4 regions of the Bradyrhizobium sp. 159 genome follow, and region 2 is predicted to be linked to each of the others. Evidence: predicted binding sites of a transcription regulator. Region 2 holds the regulator's gene; each other region holds the start of a gene.

Region 1 (4,379 bases), on a different contig from region 2:
CGCCGAAGTGAATCTGCGCACGCTGTTCACCTATTTCGGCAACTTCATCAGCTATTTCGATCGCATCTTCACGCTCGACAGCGGCCAGCGGGTCTGGACTGATCTCGGCGAGTGGCTCTGGGGCTGGCGCAAATGGTTGAAGATGCTGGGCGAGACGCTGCTGATCTCCTATGTCGGCACGCTGATCGGCGCCACCTTCGCCTTTGCCCTGAACTTCTTCGCGGCGGAGAACACTTCGCCTGCGCCCTGGCTGCGCTTTGCGGTGCGGCGCCTGCTCGAATTCGCCCGCACCGTTCCCGGCATCGTGTTCGCGCTGATCTTCGTGATCGCCTTTGGGTTAGGTCCGATGGCGGGCGTGCTCGCGATCGCGATCCACTCCACCGGCGCGCTCGGCAAGCTGTTCTCGGAGATCGTCGAGAACGCCGACATGAAGCCGGTCGAAGGCATCCGCTCGACCGGGGCGAGCTGGCTGTCTTGCATGCGCTTTGCAATCGTGCCGCAGGTCACCGCGAGTTATGCCAGCTACGCGCTGCTGCGCTTCGAGATCAACGTGCGCGAAGCCTCGGTGATGGGCTTCGTCGGCGCCGGCGGCATCGGCCAGGAGCTCGTCGTTGCCATCCGCAAGTTCTATTACTCCGACGTCAGCGCGATCCTGGTCACCATCATCGTGACCGTCTTCATCATCGACATCACCACCGGATGGCTGCGCGGCCGGCTGTTCGGCAAGGAGGCGCGGACGTGACCGGGCCGCAGCAAGTCGAGACGCGAGAGATCCGCGCCCGCTACCCCGATGTGTTCAACCGGCCGGCCTCGGCGCGGCTTGCAACGCCGGCGATGATCGTCGCGGCGTTCGCGATCCTGATCTATGGTCTGGTCGATCTCGATTTCTCGCCGTCACGGTTCCTCGCAGGCCTCAGCCAGCTCGGCTGGATCAGCCTGATGATGATCCCGCCCGATCCCGGCTCCTCGTTGCCGGTCTATCTGAAGGCGCTGGGCGAGACGCTGTCGATCGCGCTACTCGGCACGACGCTGGCGGCGCTGTTCGCGCTGCCGGTGAGCCTGCTGGCCGCGCGCAACGTGGTGCCGTCGAAGATCCTGCGCTTTCCCGTTCGTCGCTTGCTGGATTCGATCCGCGGCGTCGACACGCTGATCTGGGCGCTGGTGTGGATCAATGTGGTCGGGCTCGGCCCGTTCGCCGGCGTGCTCGCCATCGCCGTGTCGGATTTCGGCGCCTTCGGAAAGCTGTTCTCGGAGGCGATCGAGGGCGCCGACCAGAAGCAGGTCGAGGGCATCCGCGCCTCCGGCGGCAGCGCGCTGCACGAGATCCGCTTCGGGCTGCTGCCGCAGGTCCTGCCTGTCATCGCCGGCCAGGTGCTCTATTTCGTCGAATCCAACACCCGCTCGGCCACCATCATCGGCATCGTCGGCGCCGGCGGCATTGGCCTCCAGCTCGCCGAGCAGATCCGCGTCTTGGAATGGCAGAAGGTGTCGTTCCTGATCCTGATGATCTTGGTCGCGGTTGCCGCGATCGATTTCATTTCCGGCAAGCTGCGCTTTGCGATTATCGGACGAAGGGCTATCGCTTAACGGCCGCAGTCTTCTTCCCTTCTCCCCTTGTGGGAGAAGGGGGCGCGAAGCGCCGGATAATGGCCGTCTCCGCGCATTCAAATGAGAGCCGCACTCGCGGAGAGAACCCGCACCCGTCTCGCCGCTGCGCGGCAAGCCACCCTCTCCCACAAGGGGAGAGGGGAAGAGGGCGGCAGCTCACCCGTTGTCCACCAAAAACTCCACCCGCTCTGCTGCAAACCGCGAGTGCTTGGTCACCAGCGGCTTGCCGTCGAGAGCGTGGTCGGTGGCATCGACCACCAGGATCGGTCGTCCCAGTGCAAGATCGAGCCGGGCGGCGTCAGTCGCGTCGATGATGCCGGCCGTTATCCGGGTCGCGCCGCGGCGGTAGTCGCGAATGCCGTAGTGCTCCAGCAACTTCGTCATCGAGCGCGTCGCGGCGAACACGGCGCCTGCGCCCGGAAACAACTCAGCCGACAGCCAGGTGGTGGAGACGCAGATCGGCGTGCGATCGGCGAGGCGGATCGCCTCGATCCGCAGCAGCGCCGCGCCGGCCTTCAAGCCGAGCTCGCGCGCCAGCTCCCGGGTCGCGACGTCATCGGAGGTCTCGATCAACTGGCCGCGCGGCTCGCGGCCGCCGGCGCCGACGATCTCGGAGAACCGGGTGCGCGAGCGCAGCGGATAGGCCAGCCTCTGCGCCTCGACATAGGTTCCGCTGCCGCGCTCGGCCCGGACCAGGCCGCGCTCGGCCAGCGCGGCCAGCGCGCGCCGCACGGTGTGGCGGTTCACGCGGTAGGTTTCCGCGATCTCCATCTCGCCCGGTAATTTGTCGCCGGCGGCAAAGCGGCCGTCGGCGATACCGCGCTCGATGCCGTCGGCGACGAGGCGCCACAGCGCGACGCCCGACGATGCAGTGTCTTGCATGCTCATATCGCTGGTCAGCCTAGCTCAGAAATCACGCCTTTGTCACGAAACAGTCATGGCGCTCCTTTATGAAGTTGTCTATTATCATAGACAACTTAGAATCGGCAAGTTCGGTGGATTTGGTGACCCAGCAGAATAACCAGCAAGCCCAGCGCAAGGCCGCGATGGCCGTGCTGGCGCACGCGGAGGCGGGCGAGATCGCCGCCCGCCTCCGCGCACTCGCCCTGCCGGCCCATCAAAATCTGCGCGAAGGCGAAAACGGTCTCGTCATGCTGCGCGGCCGGGTCGGCGGCGACGGCGCACCGTTCAACCTCGGCGAAGCCACGGTGTCGCGTGCGGCGGTCCGGCTTGCCAGTGGCGAGGTCGGCTTCGGCTACACGCTCGGTCGCGATAGCGAGAAGGCGCGGCTGATCGCGCTGTGCGACGCGCTGGTGCAGTCCAGCGATTTTGGCGCAGCCGTCGAGCGCGAAATTATCGCGCCGTTGCGCGAGCAGCTTATGACGAGGCGCCAGCAGGCAGCGGCGAAGACTGCCGCGACGAAGGTTGATTTCTACACCATGGTGCGCGGTGAGGGGTGAGATCATGACCACGATTGCAGAACTGCCGCCGGGTTTCGCCGACAGGGTTCTGTCGGCGCAATCGACCTTTCGTTCGGTCATGGATGCGATGGCGCGGCCGGGTTCGGTCCAGCGCATCGTCCCGACAGCCGGAGCGCTTCATACGATGATGCGCGGCACCGCCGCGATCGCGCTGACGCTGTTCGATCACGACACGCCACTCTGGCTCGATGCGCGCATGGCAGAAAATTCCGACGTGATGAAATGGCTCAAGTTCCACACTGGCGCGCCGGTGGTGCAGGACACTTCGATCGCCAGCTTTGCGCTGATCAGCGACGGTGCGGCGCTGCCGCCGCTCGAATGCTTCGCGCTCGGCACCAACGAATATCCGGATCGCTCGACCACATTGATCCTTCAGGTCGATAGTCTGGGCTCGGGACGCAGCGTCGAGCTGCGCGGCCCCGGCATCGATGGCTCCACGACGCTCCAGGCGTCGATCAAGCCGTTCGATCTGTTCGAGCGCCTGCGGTTCAACGAGGCGCTGTTTCCGCGCGGCCTCGATGTGGTGCTGGTTGCCGATGATGCGGTGGTTGCGATCCCGCGCACCACCCGCGTCGCGAACAAGGAAAGCTGACCGCATGTATGTCGCAGTCAAAGGCGGCGAACGCGCCATCGAGAACGCCCATCTCCTGCTTGCAAACGCGCGGCGCGGTGACCCAAGCGTTCCGGAAGTCACGCTCGATCAGATCTCGGAGCAGCTCGGCCTCGCCGTGGACCGCGTCATGAGCGAGGGCTCGCTCTATGACCGCGAGCTCGCCGCGCTCGCGATCAAGCAGGCGCGGGGCGATCTGATCGAGGCGATCTTCCTGGTCCGTGCCTTCCGCGCCACGCTGCCGCGCTTTGGCGCGAGCGAGCCGGTCGACACCGGCGCGATGCGCGTGCAGCGGCGAGTGTCGTCGACCTTCAAGGATATTCCAGGTGGCCAGATCCTCGGGCCGACCTTCGACTATACCCACCGCCTGCTCGATCCTTCGCTCGCAAAAGGCGTTGTGCCGGAAGCGCCAGTGACGGCGGAAGCATCAACGGCACCCACGCCGCGCGTGACGGATATTCTTGGCCGCGACGGACTGATCGAGTCCTCGCCGCAGGCCGAGGACGGCGCCAGCGTCGGCGATCTCACCCGCGAGCCGCTGAATTTTCCGGCGGACCGCGACCTGCGCCTGCAAAATCTGGCGCGTGGTGACGAAGGCTTTCTGCTGGCGATGGGCTATTCCACCCAGCGCGGTTACGGCCGGAACCATCCCTTTGCCGGCGAGATCCGCTTTGGCGAGG
Region 2 (4,379 bases):
TGGATCGGCTCGATCAGGATGCCGGCGGTCTGCGGACCGATCGCCTTCTTCACGGCCTCGATATCGCCATGCGGGACCTGGTCGAAGCCATCCATGGGCGGGCCGAAACCTTCAAGATATTTTGCCGAGCCCGTCGCCGCCAACGTCGCCAGCGTGCGGCCGTGGAAGGCGCCTTCGAAGGTGATCATGCGATAGCGATCGGGATGGCCTTTGGCGGCATGATAGCGCCGCACGACCTTGATCACGCATTCCAACGCTTCGGCGCCGGAATTGCAGAAGAACACGAAGTCCGCGAAACTTTCGTTGCACAAACGCGTTGCAAGCCGTTCGCCATCGGGACTCTGGAACAGGTTCGACATGTGCCAGAGCTTGGTCGCCTGCTCCTGCAATGCCTTGACCAACGCAGGATGGGCGTGGCCGAGCGCGTTCACGGCGACGCCCGAGGTGAAATCGAGATAGCGATCGCCATTGGTCGCGATCAGCCAGCAGCCTTCGCCGCGCTCGAAGCCAAGGTCCGCCCTGGCGAAAACGGGAAGCAGATGCGGCGCGGCGCTGTTGGTCATGACCATCACTTGGATGTTGCATTTGGACGTTGAGACCTGCCTGGCATGCCTTGCGCAGCGCACCATTGACCGGTCCGGAAAACGAAACGTGCCGCCTTTTAAGGGCGGCACGCGTCACCATCTTATGCCTGGCAAGACGGGTGTCAATGCCGCCCGGAAAGCCTCGCGAAACGCGAAATCCGTAGTCTTGCGGTGCCGATCTTGCGGGGTTTTCACCACGGAACATGTGGAAGCGAGTCGGCGGACTCTTGCGCGGGAGTCACGCCATATTGTAGCGTTTGGACTGTCAGATACGACATCTCGTGCAGCGGTTCTGATCCCAAGAGTCCTCATGTACCGGCGTAAACGTTCGGGCGTCAGTCACGCGCCCGGCGAGCCTTAAGGGATTCTGACGGCACGGGTTTTTCAAGGCTTAAGCATTCGCTGTGAGGCCCCAGGATGGCGGCGCGCAACGAGGGAAAGGGTGCAATGACGGTTTTGACCTGGTCCGACGATCGCGTCGAGCAGCTGAAAAAGCTCTGGGAGGCCGGACTTTCGGCCAGCCAGATCGCGGCCGAGCTCGGCAATGTGACCCGCAATGCCGTGATCGGCAAAGTGCACAGGCTCGGCCTGTCGGGCCGCGCCAAGAGCCCTTCATCGGCAGCGCCGCGGCCGCGCAAGGCGCGGCCCGCGCAGCATATGATGCGGGTGACCCGGCCGATCTCGCGCGGCAACACCGCGCTGGCGCAGGCCTTCGAGGTCGAGGTGGAGGCCGAACCGGTCACCTACGACAACGTGGTGCCGATGAGTCAGCGGCTGTCGCTGCTGGAATTGAACGAGGCGACGTGCCACTGGCCGGTCGGCGATCCCTCCAGCCCGGACTTCTTCTTCTGTGGCGGCAAGGCGCTGTCAGGCCTGCCCTACTGCGCCCAGCACTCGCGCGTCGCCTATCAGCCGGCAGCGGATCGCCGGCGGGCGGCACCGAAGCCGAGCACGCGGTGATTATTTCCTGAGATCGAACCGGCAGCCGTCACGCGGTGACGGCGCAACAAACCCGACGTCGTCCCGGACAAGCGAAGCGCCGGACCGGGACCGATAGCCACCGCAAGCCGTGGTTACGGGGACTCGGAGTTACCTTTTCGCGCAACAACCACGTCCTGTGGCTATGCGTCCGGATCGGCGCTTCGCTCCGGACAACGCTGCGCGTTGCCGGGAGCTACGCTTGTCCGGGACGACGACCGAGCTTGGTGACGCAGTTGGGCCTACGTCTGCTCCGCCTTTGCAAACCGATCATCCAGCGCATAACCCGCGCCGCGGACGGTGCGGATCGGGTCCTGCTCGCGGCCGAGATTGAGCAGCTTGCGCAGGCGGCCGATATGGACGTCGACGGTGCGCTCGTCGATGTAGATGTCGCGGCCCCAGACGCTGTCGAGCAGCTGCTCGCGCGAGAACACGCGGCCGGGATGCTCCAGGAAGAACTCCAGCAGGCGATATTCGGTCGGGCCGAGATCGATCGGCCGGCCCGAGCGCGCGACGCGGCGCTTGTCGCGATCGAGCTCGATGTCGCCATAGGCGAGCACGGTGGCGAGCCGCTCGGGGCTTGCGCGCCGCAGAAGGCCCTTCACGCGCGCGAGCAGCTCCGGCACCGAGAACGGCTTGACGATGTAGTCATCGGCGCCGGTCGCAAGACCCCGCACCCGCTCGCTTTCCTCGCCGCGCGCGGTCAGCATGATGATCGGGAGCTGCTTGGTCTCGGGACGGGTGCGCAGCCGCCGACACAACTCGATGCCGGACAGTCCCGGCAGCATCCAGTCGAGCACGATCAGATCGGGGATGTGTTCCTTGAGGCGGGTGTCGGCGTCGTCGCCGCGCATTACCGTCTCCACGTCATAGCCGTCGCCTTCGAGGTTGTAACGGAGAAGCTCGGTGAGAGCTTCCTCGTCCTCAACCACCATAATGCGTGCGCCCATGTTGTCGTCGCTCCCTAGGTATTCGGTACCGTCGTGGCGAAGGTCGTCATGTCGCCCTTCGGCCGCTTGTCGGTGATCGCCTGCCCCTCGATCATGTAGAACACGGTCTCGGCGATGTTGGTGGCGTGATCACCGATGCGCTCGATGTTCTTGGCGCAAAACATCAGATGGATGCAGAACGAGATGTTGCGCGGATCCTCCATCATATAGGTGAGGAGCTCGCGGAACAGAGAGGTGCAGATGGCGTCCACTTCCTCGTCGCCCTTCCACACCGCCATCGCCGCCGGCAAATCGTGCGCGGCATAGGCATCCAGCACCGACTTGACCTGCTGCTGCACGAGGTCGGTCATGTGCTCCAGGCCGCGGAACAGTTTCAGCGGATGGAAGTCCGTCTCCAGCGCCGCAACGCGCTTGCCCATGTTCTTGGCGAGGTCGCCGATGCGCTCGAGATCGGTGGCAACGCGCATGGCGCCGACGATCTCGCGTAAATCCACCGCCATCGGCTGGCGGCGGGCGATGGTGAGCACGGCGCGCTCCTCGATGCGCTTCTGAAGCGCGTCGAGCTCGGCATCGGTGGTGACGACGCGCTGGCCGAGCGCGACGTCGCGGCGGATCAGCGCGTCGACGGAATCGACGATCATGCGCTCGGCGATGCCGCCCATCTCGGCGACGAGGCGAGTGAGCTCCTGGAGGTCGGTATCGAAGGCCTTTGCGGTATGTTCAGTACCCATGTCCCGTCTCCTCAGCCGAACCGGCCGGTGATGTAATCCTGCGTACGCCGGTCGCTCGGCGACGTGAAGATCTTGCTGGTGTCGTCGAACTCGATCAGCTCGCCGAGATACATGAAGGCGGTTTTATCAGAGACGCGCGCCGCCTGCTGCATGTTGTGGGTGACGATCGCGATCGTGTAGTTCTCGGACAATTCCTGGATCAGCTCCTCGACCTTGGCGGTCGAGATCGGGTCGAGCGCCGAGCAGGGCTCATCGAACAAGATCACTTCGGGCCGCACCGCGACCGTGCGGGCGATGCAGAGGCGCTGCTGCTGGCCGCCGGAGAGCGACAAGCCGGACGCGTTGAGCTTATCCTTGACCTCGTTCCACAGCGCGCCGCCGCGCAGCGCCTTCTCGACGCGGTCGTCCATCTCGGACTTCGAGATCTTCTCGTAGAGGCGGATGCCGAAGGCGATGTTCTCGTAGATCGTCATCGGGAACGGCGTCGGTTTCTGGAACACCATGCCGACCCGGGCGCGCAGCAGGTTAAGGTCCAGCTTGGGATCGAGGATATTGGTCTGGTCGAGCAACAGCTGGCCGGTGGCGCGCTGGCCCGGATAGAGATCGTACATCCGGTTGAAGATGCGCAGCAGGGTCGACTTGCCGCAGCCCGACGGGCCGATGAAGGCCGTGACGCGGTTGGTGCCGAGGGCCAGATTGATGTTCTTCAGCGCGTGGTGCTCACCGTAGTAGAAATTGAGGTTGCGCGCGGTGACCTTGGCAGGCGCCTCGGGTAGCGGCTGTGAGCCGGGATGAACGGTCGGCGCACTTACGGAAACAGACATTTCACTCATTTTGCAGTCCTCTCGGCGCCAAGGATGCGCGCGCCAATGTTCAGGGCAAGCACGGTCAGGGTGATGAGCAGCGCCCCACTCCAGGCGAGCTGCTTCCAATAGGCGTAGGGGCTCTGCACGAAGTTGTTGATGGTGACAGGCAGGTTGGCCATCGTCTTGTCGAGGCCGAGGCTGAAGAACTGGTTCGACAGCGCCGTGAACAGCAGCGGCGCGGTCTCGCCGGCGACGCGCGCAGTCGCCAGCAGCACGCCGGTGATCAGGCCGGAGCGCGCGGCACGATAGGCGATCCGTTTGATCACCAGC
Region 3 (4,379 bases), on a different contig from region 2:
ATCCGGTTTCACGTTGGTCCAGTGCCCTCTGGTCGGGTGCTCTCGGCATCTGTGCGATCGTCGCCGTCATCCGCCCCGCCGAGGCTGATCCCCGCGCCGTTGTCGAATTGTTTACCTCGCAGGGTTGCTCGTCCTGTCCGCCCGCCGACAAGATCATCGGCGATCTGTCCAAAGATCCCTCGGTCATCGCGTTGAGCATGCCGATCGACTATTGGGACTATCTCGGCTGGAAGGACACGCTGGCGGATTCACGCTTCTCTGCACGGCAGCGTGCCTACTCGCGCGTGCGCGGCGACCGTGAGGTCTACACGCCGCAGGTCGTCGTCAATGGCTCGACCCATGTCATCGGCAGCGATCGGACCGGCATCGAGAATGCAATCGGTAAGACCGACAAGGGCACGGGAGTGATGAGCGTGCCGGTGACGATGTCGCTTGCGGGCAAGCAGATCAACGTCTCGGTGGCCGGGAGCAACGAGCCCACGGTCTCGCATGGCGAGGTCTGGATCTGCTCGATCGCCAAGTCGGTGCCCATCACGATCACCCGCGGCGAAAATCGCGGACAGCAGGTCACCTATCACAACGTCGTACGCAACCTGCTGAAGGTCGGCGACTGGACCGGCCGTCCGGAAAGCTGGACGGTGCCGATCGAGAATCTCACGCGCGATGGCGTCGACGGCGCGGTGGTCTATGTCCAGGATGGCAGCCGAGAGAAGCCGGGCCCGATGCTGGGCGCGGCGTACACGTCGCTGCACTGATTTCTTGGCGTCGTACTCTGCTTTCAATCCTCATGGTGAGGAGCGCGCCCTTGCGCGCGTCTCGAACCATGAAAGGCCCCCCGCTGATGCAATGGGCCTCCATCCTTCGAGACGCCGCGCAAGAGCGCGGCCTTCAGGATGAGGAGAGACAGCTTTTGTGCGGATCATAGAGTGCGAATCAGAGACAAGTTCGCAGGACCAGGAACATCCCGATCCAAACAAAAAAGGACCAACTTGCGTTGGCCCTCCTTGCCGTGCGTACAGACCCGATCCTGTCGACCCCGGGGGGCTGGGGGCTGAGGAATCCGGAACCGAAGGACCGGGTCAACGCACGTAAGTCTTTTCGCAATGCAGGGCGGCAGTCGCTAGGCGGAAAAGCGGCGATACTATGATTCCTGCTAACGATGCCGTGACGGTTTGCCGCGACAGAGTTCCACCGCTGCGTGTGTTCGGATCCGCAACCGATTCCATTGGTTGAGCAAGGGAGCCCCTTGCGGCGCGGTACGGTTGGCGCGATCATGCAATTGTCATGAGCGCAGTTCCCGGGACGGTCTTCGGGGATGCGGGGTCATGTCGCGCGATCAGGAGGCGCTTCCCATGAGTCTGATGTCGGAGGATGCCGCTCCGAGCGAGCAGCGCGCGGCGACGCGCCCCGCCGCTGCGACGCCGCTGCCGAACCGGGTGACGTTCAACCGCCTCGAACTGCACCGGATTCTCAATCTCTATGGCCGCATGGTCGCCGACGGCGAGTGGCGCGACTACGCCATCGACTTCCTGAAGGACCGCGCCGTGTTCTCGGTCTATCGCCGCGCCTCGGAAGTGCCGATCTATCGCATCGAGAAGGACCCGCGGCTCGCGCGCAAGCAGGGCATGTACAGCGTGATCTCGGCGACCGGCCTGATCCTGCGCCGCGGTCACGAGCTCGAGCGCGTGCTGCTGGTGATCGATCGCAAGCTGGCGGTGGTGTAGGCGGCGTCGGGTGGGCGCAACGCGCCTACTTCCCCGGCACCGTGCTTGCACCCTCGCCGAGGGCGCGCTGCATCATCACCGTATCGAGCCAGCGGCCGAATTTCAGCCCGACATTGGGATGCGTGCCGATCATCTTGAAGCCGCTCTTGGCGTGAACGCCGATCGAGCCGGCATTGGCGGAATCGCCGATCACCGCGATCATCTGCCGAAAGCCGCGCGCCTCGCATTCGGTGATCAGCCGCTCCAGCAGCAGAGAGCCGACACCGCGGCGGTGGAACGAGGGATCGAGATAGATCGAATTCTCCACCGTGAAGCGGTAGGCCGGCCGCGGCCGGTAGGCACCGGCATAGGCATAGCCGGCGACGCGACGATCAAGGATCGCCACGAAATAGGGATAGCCGCCGTCGATCAGTGCGCGATAGCGGCGCGTCATCTCGGCAACATCGGGCGGCTCCAACTCGAACGTCGCGGTGCCCTCGCGGACGGCCTGCTGGTAAATGGCGGTGATGGCGGGAAGATCGGCCTCGAGCGCGGGCCTGATTTCGGGTGCGGACATGGCGGCAAGATTAGAGCCTTCCCGCGGCCGCTGGAAGAGGGCAGGGCTGCTTCCCAGCCGTCATTGCAGGCGCAGCAGCCTCGATCTTCTCCGCTGTCATGCCCCGCCTAGTGCGCAATTGCGCACGGGGGCGGGGCATCCAGTACGCCGCGGCTCCTCGGCTTATCACGAACGTCTCTGGATACTGGATCGCCCGCCGGAGCCCGTCATCGGGCCCGCCAAAGGCGAGACCCGGTGGCGGGCGACGACACCGGGTATGTGACGACATCTGCCCCAAACAAAAACCCCGGCCTTTCGGCCGGGGCTGATGTCGTTCTCTCAGCCTATCGCTTAATCGCGCTGGCCGAGGAGCTGCAACAGCAGCGTGAACAGGTTGATGAAGTTCAGGTACAGCGATAGCGCGCCGGTGATGGCCGCACGCTCTGCGATGTCACCGCCGGCCGAGGCGTAGCCGTAGATGTAGTCGTTCTTCAGCCGCTGGGTATCCCAGGCGGTGAGGCCCGCAAACACCAGCACGCCGACCACCGACACGATGAACTGCAGCATCGAGCTCGCCAGGAACAGGTTGACCAGGCTCGCGATGACGATGCCGATCAGGCCCATGAACAGGAACGAGCCCATGCCAGTCAGGTCACGCTTGGTGGTGTAGCCGTAGAGGCTCAGCGCACCGAAGGTGGCTGCGGTGATGAAGAACACCCGCACGATCGAGGTGTGCGTGAACACCAGGAAGATCGACGACAGCGAGATGCCCATCAGCGCCGAGAAAACCCAGAACAGGATCTGGGCAGTCGAGGGTGCCAGACGGTTGATGCCCGCCGAGATCACGAACACCATCGCGAGCGGCGCCAGCATGAACAGCCACTTCAGGGGGCTCACGAACATCGCGTAGCCGAACGGCGTCAGGAACAGCTTGCCGACGCGGACGGCTTCCGGCGTCGGGACATCCGTCACGGCGGCCATGTAGACGCCGAGCGCCGCCAGGCCCGTGATGGCCAGGCCAATGCTCATGTAATTGTAGATGCGCAGCATATAGGCGCGCAGGCCGGCATCGACCGTCGCGGCGTCAACACGCCCGGCGGCCCTGCCGAAAGGAGAAGCGTAGTTACGGTCTAGGTCCGACATGGTCGAATTCCCGTTGGTTGGTCCGGTCCGGCACGAGGGTCGCCATGCCGCCGGTTCGTCAGTTCTATCTCGGATACCGATGCCAGCCGACTAAATTCTGGCTCACAATCGGGGCTCCGAACCCACTCGATATGTGGGAAACTAACACATTCACCGCAACCGTCCACGCGCGGCCGAATGTCGCCCTCGGCCACAATCCTGACGGGAGGACGTGGTTAACCGCAGGAATCGTGCGATTCCGCTCCCGCGCGGTCAGCCGCTACCTTTTGTCACAAATTCCGCAACACCGTCGCGGGCTTTTTGTTCAATGCCAGCAACGTGCCGGCGAGCCCGAGCCCGACCGTGACGACGAGCGCGGCCGCGACCACGCCGGCCGCGCTGCCGGCCTGCCAGACGAAACTCAGCGTCATCAGCCGCGTCACGATCATCCAGGCCGCGATGCTGCCGGCGATCACGCCGAACAAGGCGGTGGCGAGCCCGATCAGGAGGTATTCGAGTGCATAGGCGCCGAGCAGCCGCAGCCGCGTCGCGCCCAGCGTCTTCAGGATCACCGCATCATAGACCCGGTGGCGATGACCAGCGGCGAGCGCCCCGCCGAGCACCAGGATCGCCGAGATCAGGGTCACGGCGCTGGCGCCGCGGATCGCCAGCGCCAGGTTGGTCACCACCGAGCCGACCGTCTCCATCACCTCGCGCACGCGCACGCTGGTCACCATCGGATAGGCATCCGCCACCTGCTTGATGATCTGGCCGTCGCCCGCAGCATTGCCGTCGGCTTCAGTCAACGTTGCGATATGGGTATGCGGCGCGCCCTTGAAGGCGTTGGGCGAGAACACAAGGACGAAGTTGATACCGAGGCCCTGCCAGTCGATGGTGCGCAGATTGCCGATTTTAGCCGGGATGTCGCGGCCGAGCACGTTGACCACGACCTCGTCGCCAAGCTTGAGGCCGAGACCGTCAGCAATCTTCTTTTCCAT
Region 4 (4,379 bases), on a different contig from region 2:
AGGGCCAGATCAGCAGCGTGCGGTAGAGCATCGAGCCGCGCAGCGGCTTGTCCGCCATCACGGCGAGGAGCAGCGCAAAGGATAGCGATGAGACCGCGATGGCGAACGAGAAGAAGAAGGTCCGCACGATCGCTTCGAAATAGGCGCGGTCCTGCAGAAGCTCGAGATAGTTGTCGAACCAGACGAAGCTCGTCGAAAGACCGAAGGCGTCCTGGAGCAGGAAGGACTGGATCACTGCCTGCAACGCCGGCCAGTAGAAGAAAATCAGGACGATCGCGAGCTGCGGCGCAACCAGCGCGTAGGGCAATAGCTTCGATTGGAAAATGGCTTGCTTTTGCATGATGCGCGCAGGAGCGGCAGGCCGGGTTACCGGCCTGCCGCCGATCGCCTCACTTCACGGCGGTCTTTTCGAACTGCCGCAGCATCGTGTTGCCGCGTTCGACCGCGGCATCGAGCGCCTGCTTGGCGGTCTTCTTGCCGGCGAGCGCCTGCTCGATCTCTTCCGACCAGACGTCACGGAGCTGCACCATGTTGCCAAGGCGCAGGCCGCGGGAATTCTCGGTCGGCTCCTTATTGGTCAGCTCGAGCAGCGGGGTCTCGAGATAGGGCTGGTCCTTGTAGAAGCCTTCCGCCTTGGCCTTCTCATAGGCCGCCTTGGTGATCGGCAGATAGCCGGAGGCCTTGTGGATGTAGACTTGGCGGTCGGTGTCGGACAGGAAGCCCAGGAATTTCGCGACGCCCTTGTACTCGTCGGCCGACTTGCCGCCCATCACCCAGAGCGAGGCGCCGCCGATGATCGAGTTCTGCGGTGCGCCCTTGACGTCGGGATAATAGGGCATCGGCACGGCGGTGAAGGCGAACTTGGCTTGCGCCTTGACGTTGCCGAAGAACGCCGAGGAGGTCAGATAGAGCGGGCATTCACCTGACGTGAAGCGGCCTTCGCCGGTGTTGGTGCGGCCGGCATAATCGTAGGTCTTGTCCTTCTGGAGCTCGACCAGCTTCTCGAGGTGCTTGACCTGAAGCGGGCCGTTGAATTCGAGCACGGTGTCGAAGCCGTCGAGGCCGTTGGCCTTGGTCGACAGCGGCACGTTGTGCCAGGCGGAGAGCTGTTCGAGATTGACCCAGGTGACCCAGGAATTGGAGAAGCCGCAGGTGGGGTGGCCGTTGTCGTGCAGCTTCTTGGCGACATCGAACACTTCAGGCCAGGTCTTCGGGATTGCGACGTTCGCCTTCTTCAGCTCGTCGAGGTTGACCCACATCACCGTCGACGACGAGTTGAACGGGAAGGACAGCATCTCGCCCTTCGAGGTCGAGTAATAGCCGGTGATCGCGGGCAGGTAGGCCTTCGGATCGAACTTCTCGCCGGTCTCGGCCATCAGCTTGTAGACCGGCTTCACCGCGCCGGTCGCCGCCATCATGGTGGCGGTGCCGACCTCGAACACCTGCATGATGTGCGGCGCATTGCCGGCGCGGAAGGCCGCGATGCCGGCGTTCATCGTGTCGGGGTAGTTGCCCTTGTAGGTCGGGATTACCTTGTAGTCGCTCTGCGACGCGTTGAAGTCGGTGGCGAGCTTGACGATGACGTCGTTGTTGGCGCCGGTCATCGCGTGCCACCACTGGATGTCGGTCACGGCCAGGGCCGGCGAGGCCATCATGCCGACCGTGACTGCGACAGCCGCAGCCGCACCAAAATGTCGAAGAGCCATCAAGAAAACCTCCCTTGCCCGTCAATAAAGAAGCGCTTGCGCTAGCAGTGCCACATGACGTTCACATGACTGTGTAAGCGGCCGAAACGAAAGCGGCAAGCGCTGGAAAAGGGAAGCCGGAAAATAGGCGAAGGCGTGCGGGAGACCGCGCCGTGCGTTCGCGCTGCACACGCGTGCTCGCGCCGCAGTGCGGCATTGGATGACGTGAGTTGTCCATCAGGCACGATCTCGAACACCTCTCCCGCTTGCGGGAGAGGTCGCGCCGAAGGCGCGGGTGACTGCTCTCTCCGCTTGGGGATTGTCCCGTTCTGGAGACGCCCTCTCCCCAACCCTCCCCCGCAAGCGGGGAGGGAGCGCACCGCCGTTGCGGCAACGCTGAAGTCTATTTCACGAGGCCTCAGCGCTTACGCTCGGGGCCGCAGACCACGCCCTTTTCGACCATCGCGTCGATGTCCGCCCGGGAGTAGCCGAACTCGCCCAGCACCTCAGCCGCGTGCTGGCTGAATTTCGGCGGCAGGCGGCGCAGGCTCGGCTTGCTGCGGTCGAGCCGGATCGGCGAGGCGACGCCCTTGTACCAATCCTTCTCGATGATATCGCCGCGCGCGATCGTGTGCGGATTCGTGAGTGCCTGGTCGATCTTCTGCACCGGGCCAGCGGGCAGGCCCGCCGCGAGCAGGCGGTTGCAGAGCGGCTCGGCCTCGTGCTGGCTGAACACCGCGGCGAGTTCGGCGCGCAGCGCCTCGCGATTGGCGATGCGGTCCTTGTTGCGGGCAAAGCGCGGATCGGTGCCGAGCTCGGGCTTGCCGATCTCCTTGGCGAGCTTGCGGAACGTGCCGTCGTTGCCGACGCCGATGAAGATGTTGTCGGTTTTCGTCGGGAAGATCGCGTAAGGCACGAGGTTGGGATGCTCGTTGCCAGTGAGCGCGGGTGGCTTGCCATGCATGAAATAATTGGCGGTGTGCGGATGCATGATGGCAAGGCCGGTCTCGTACAGCGTCGTCTCCAGGAACTGGCCCCTGCCGGAGCGCTGGCGCTCCGACAGCGCCATCAGGATGCCGATCGCCGCGTACAGGCCAGTGGTGATGTCGACCAGCGGCACGCCGATCCGCATCGGGCCGCTCTCCGGCGAGCCGGTCGCCGCGATCATGCCGGTCATGGCCTGGATGATGGCGTCATAGCCGGGATTGCCGCCGCGCGGGCCGTCGGCGCCGAAGCCGCAGATCCGACAGTGCACGAGGCGCGGGAATTTTGCGCGCAGCACCTCGTTGCCGATGCCCCATTTCTCCAGCGTGCCTGGCTTGAAGTTCTCGATCAGGACGTCGGCCGTCTCCAGCATCTTCAGCAGCACGGCGCGGCCGCCTTCGGAGGCGAGGTCGAGGCCGATCGAGCGCTTGTTGCGGTTGATGCCGACGAAATAGGCCGCATCCTCCTCATGGAAGGGAGGGCCCCATTCGCGCACCTCGTCGCCCGCGGGCGGCTCGACCTTGATCACGTCGGCGCCGTGGTCGGCGAGGATCTGGGTGCAGTAGGGACCGCCGAGCACGCGCGTGAGATCGATGACGCGCAATCCGCTCATGGCACCTGTGGCGGCTTCAGAACTCATGCCTTCGCTTCCCCTGTGTCGATGCTTGATCACAGGCCTAGCGAGGTTCGTGCATCCCAGCAATGGCTTCGCGCGTAGGGCCGCATGCGCCGCCGCGGCGCAATCCCAGAATGGCAAACCAATGGGAAGCGGCCAGCCCGAGGGGGATCTCGGGCCAGCCAATCCGCAATTGCGGTCAGACGACCGTCAGACGAACGTCGACATTGCCGCGCGTGGCGTTGGAGTACGGGCACACCTGGTGCGCCTTCTCGACCAACGCCTCAGCCTCGGCGCGAGCCAGGCCCGGCAGCGAGACGGCGAGATCGATCTCGAGACCGAAACCGCCCTCGGAGCGCGGGCCGATGCCGACGGTCGAAGTGACGGACGCGTCATTGGGAACCTTGGGGCCGCCCTGCGACGCCACGAACTTCATCGCGCCGATGAAGCAGGCCGCATAGCCCGCCGCAAACAGCTGCTCGGGATTGTTGCCGGCGCCGCCTCCGCCGCCGAGCTCCTTCGGCGTGGTCAGCTTGACGTCTAGGGCGCCGTCGAGCGTTGCAGCATGGCCGTCGCGGCCGCCGGTCGCCTTGGCACTGGTCTTGTAGAGGACGTTCACGGACATTTTCATCTCCCTGGGGGTTCGGGTGGACGCGATCTGTATCGCTTCAATTAGATCGCGCACAACTGAAATTACAGTGCCTCACATTTAATTGTTTGCAATTGAATTTACGGCCGCCCGACCCCACAATACGGGCAAATCCCGTGAGAGTCCCCATGGCCCGGAAACCATCGGCAGCGGACGCGCCGCTGCGGCTCGACAATCAGATCTGCTTTGCGGTCTATTCGGCCGCGCATGCTTTCAATCGTGTCTACAAGCCGCTGCTCGGTCGGCTCGGCCTGACCTATCCGCAATATCTGGTGATGCTGGTGCTATGGGAGCGCGACGACGTACCGGTGAGGGACATCGGCGAGAAGCTGTTCCTGGATTCGGGCACGCTGACGCCGCTGCTCAAGCGGCTCGAGGCCGCCCATCTCGTGAGGCGCACCCGCTCGAGCGAGGACGAGCGTCAGGTGCTGATCGCCCTGACGCC

What was found. The regulator PhoB, encoded in region 2, activates phosphate uptake and scavenging genes when phosphate is short. The targets are predictions, from matches to a motif close to TGTCATNNANCTGTCAT.
Region 1: the regulator PhoB is predicted to act here: its motif matches at 2,531-2,547, upstream of phnF (phosphonate metabolism transcriptional regulator PhnF).
Region 3: the regulator PhoB is predicted to act here: its motif matches at 1,270-1,286, upstream of IVA96_RS15275 (DUF2794 domain-containing protein).
Region 4: the regulator PhoB is predicted to act here: its motif matches at 1,761-1,777, upstream of ugpB (sn-glycerol-3-phosphate ABC transporter substrate-binding protein UgpB).

The regions. Positions count from the first base shown of each region.
Region 1 is NZ_JADPKE010000041.1:31,363-35,741, reverse strand. It holds gene phnE (phosphonate ABC transporter, permease protein PhnE) at 1-742, shown strand, start outside; gene phnE (phosphonate ABC transporter, permease protein PhnE) at 739-1,587, shown strand; gene phnF (phosphonate metabolism transcriptional regulator PhnF) at 1,765-2,496, opposite strand; gene phnG (phosphonate C-P lyase system protein PhnG) at 2,655-3,068, shown strand; gene phnH (phosphonate C-P lyase system protein PhnH) at 3,073-3,681, shown strand; gene IVA96_RS09180 (carbon-phosphorus lyase complex subunit PhnI) at 3,686-4,379, shown strand, end outside.
Region 2 is NZ_JADPKE010000068.1:53,005-57,383, forward strand. It holds gene IVA96_RS19045 (aspartate aminotransferase family protein) at 1-563, opposite strand, end outside; gene IVA96_RS19050 (GcrA family cell cycle regulator) at 1,032-1,544, shown strand; gene phoB (phosphate regulon transcriptional regulator PhoB) at 1,805-2,512, opposite strand; gene phoU (phosphate signaling complex protein PhoU) at 2,527-3,243, opposite strand; gene pstB (phosphate ABC transporter ATP-binding protein PstB) at 3,255-4,076, opposite strand; gene pstA (phosphate ABC transporter permease PstA) at 4,073-4,379, opposite strand, start outside.
Region 3 is NZ_JADPKE010000057.1:4,022-8,400, forward strand. It holds gene IVA96_RS15270 (DUF1223 domain-containing protein) at 1-755, shown strand, start outside; gene IVA96_RS15275 (DUF2794 domain-containing protein) at 1,353-1,724, shown strand; gene IVA96_RS15280 (GNAT family N-acetyltransferase) at 1,750-2,280, opposite strand; gene IVA96_RS15285 (Bax inhibitor-1/YccA family protein) at 2,611-3,402, opposite strand; gene IVA96_RS15290 (FtsX-like permease family protein) at 3,672-4,379, opposite strand, start outside.
Region 4 is NZ_JADPKE010000086.1:105,515-109,893, reverse strand. It holds gene ugpA (sn-glycerol-3-phosphate ABC transporter permease UgpA) at 1-340, opposite strand, end outside; gene ugpB (sn-glycerol-3-phosphate ABC transporter substrate-binding protein UgpB) at 390-1,706, opposite strand; gene IVA96_RS24975 (CaiB/BaiF CoA-transferase family protein) at 2,104-3,309, opposite strand; gene IVA96_RS24970 (organic hydroperoxide resistance protein) at 3,485-3,910, opposite strand; gene IVA96_RS24965 (MarR family transcriptional regulator) at 4,063-4,379, shown strand, end outside.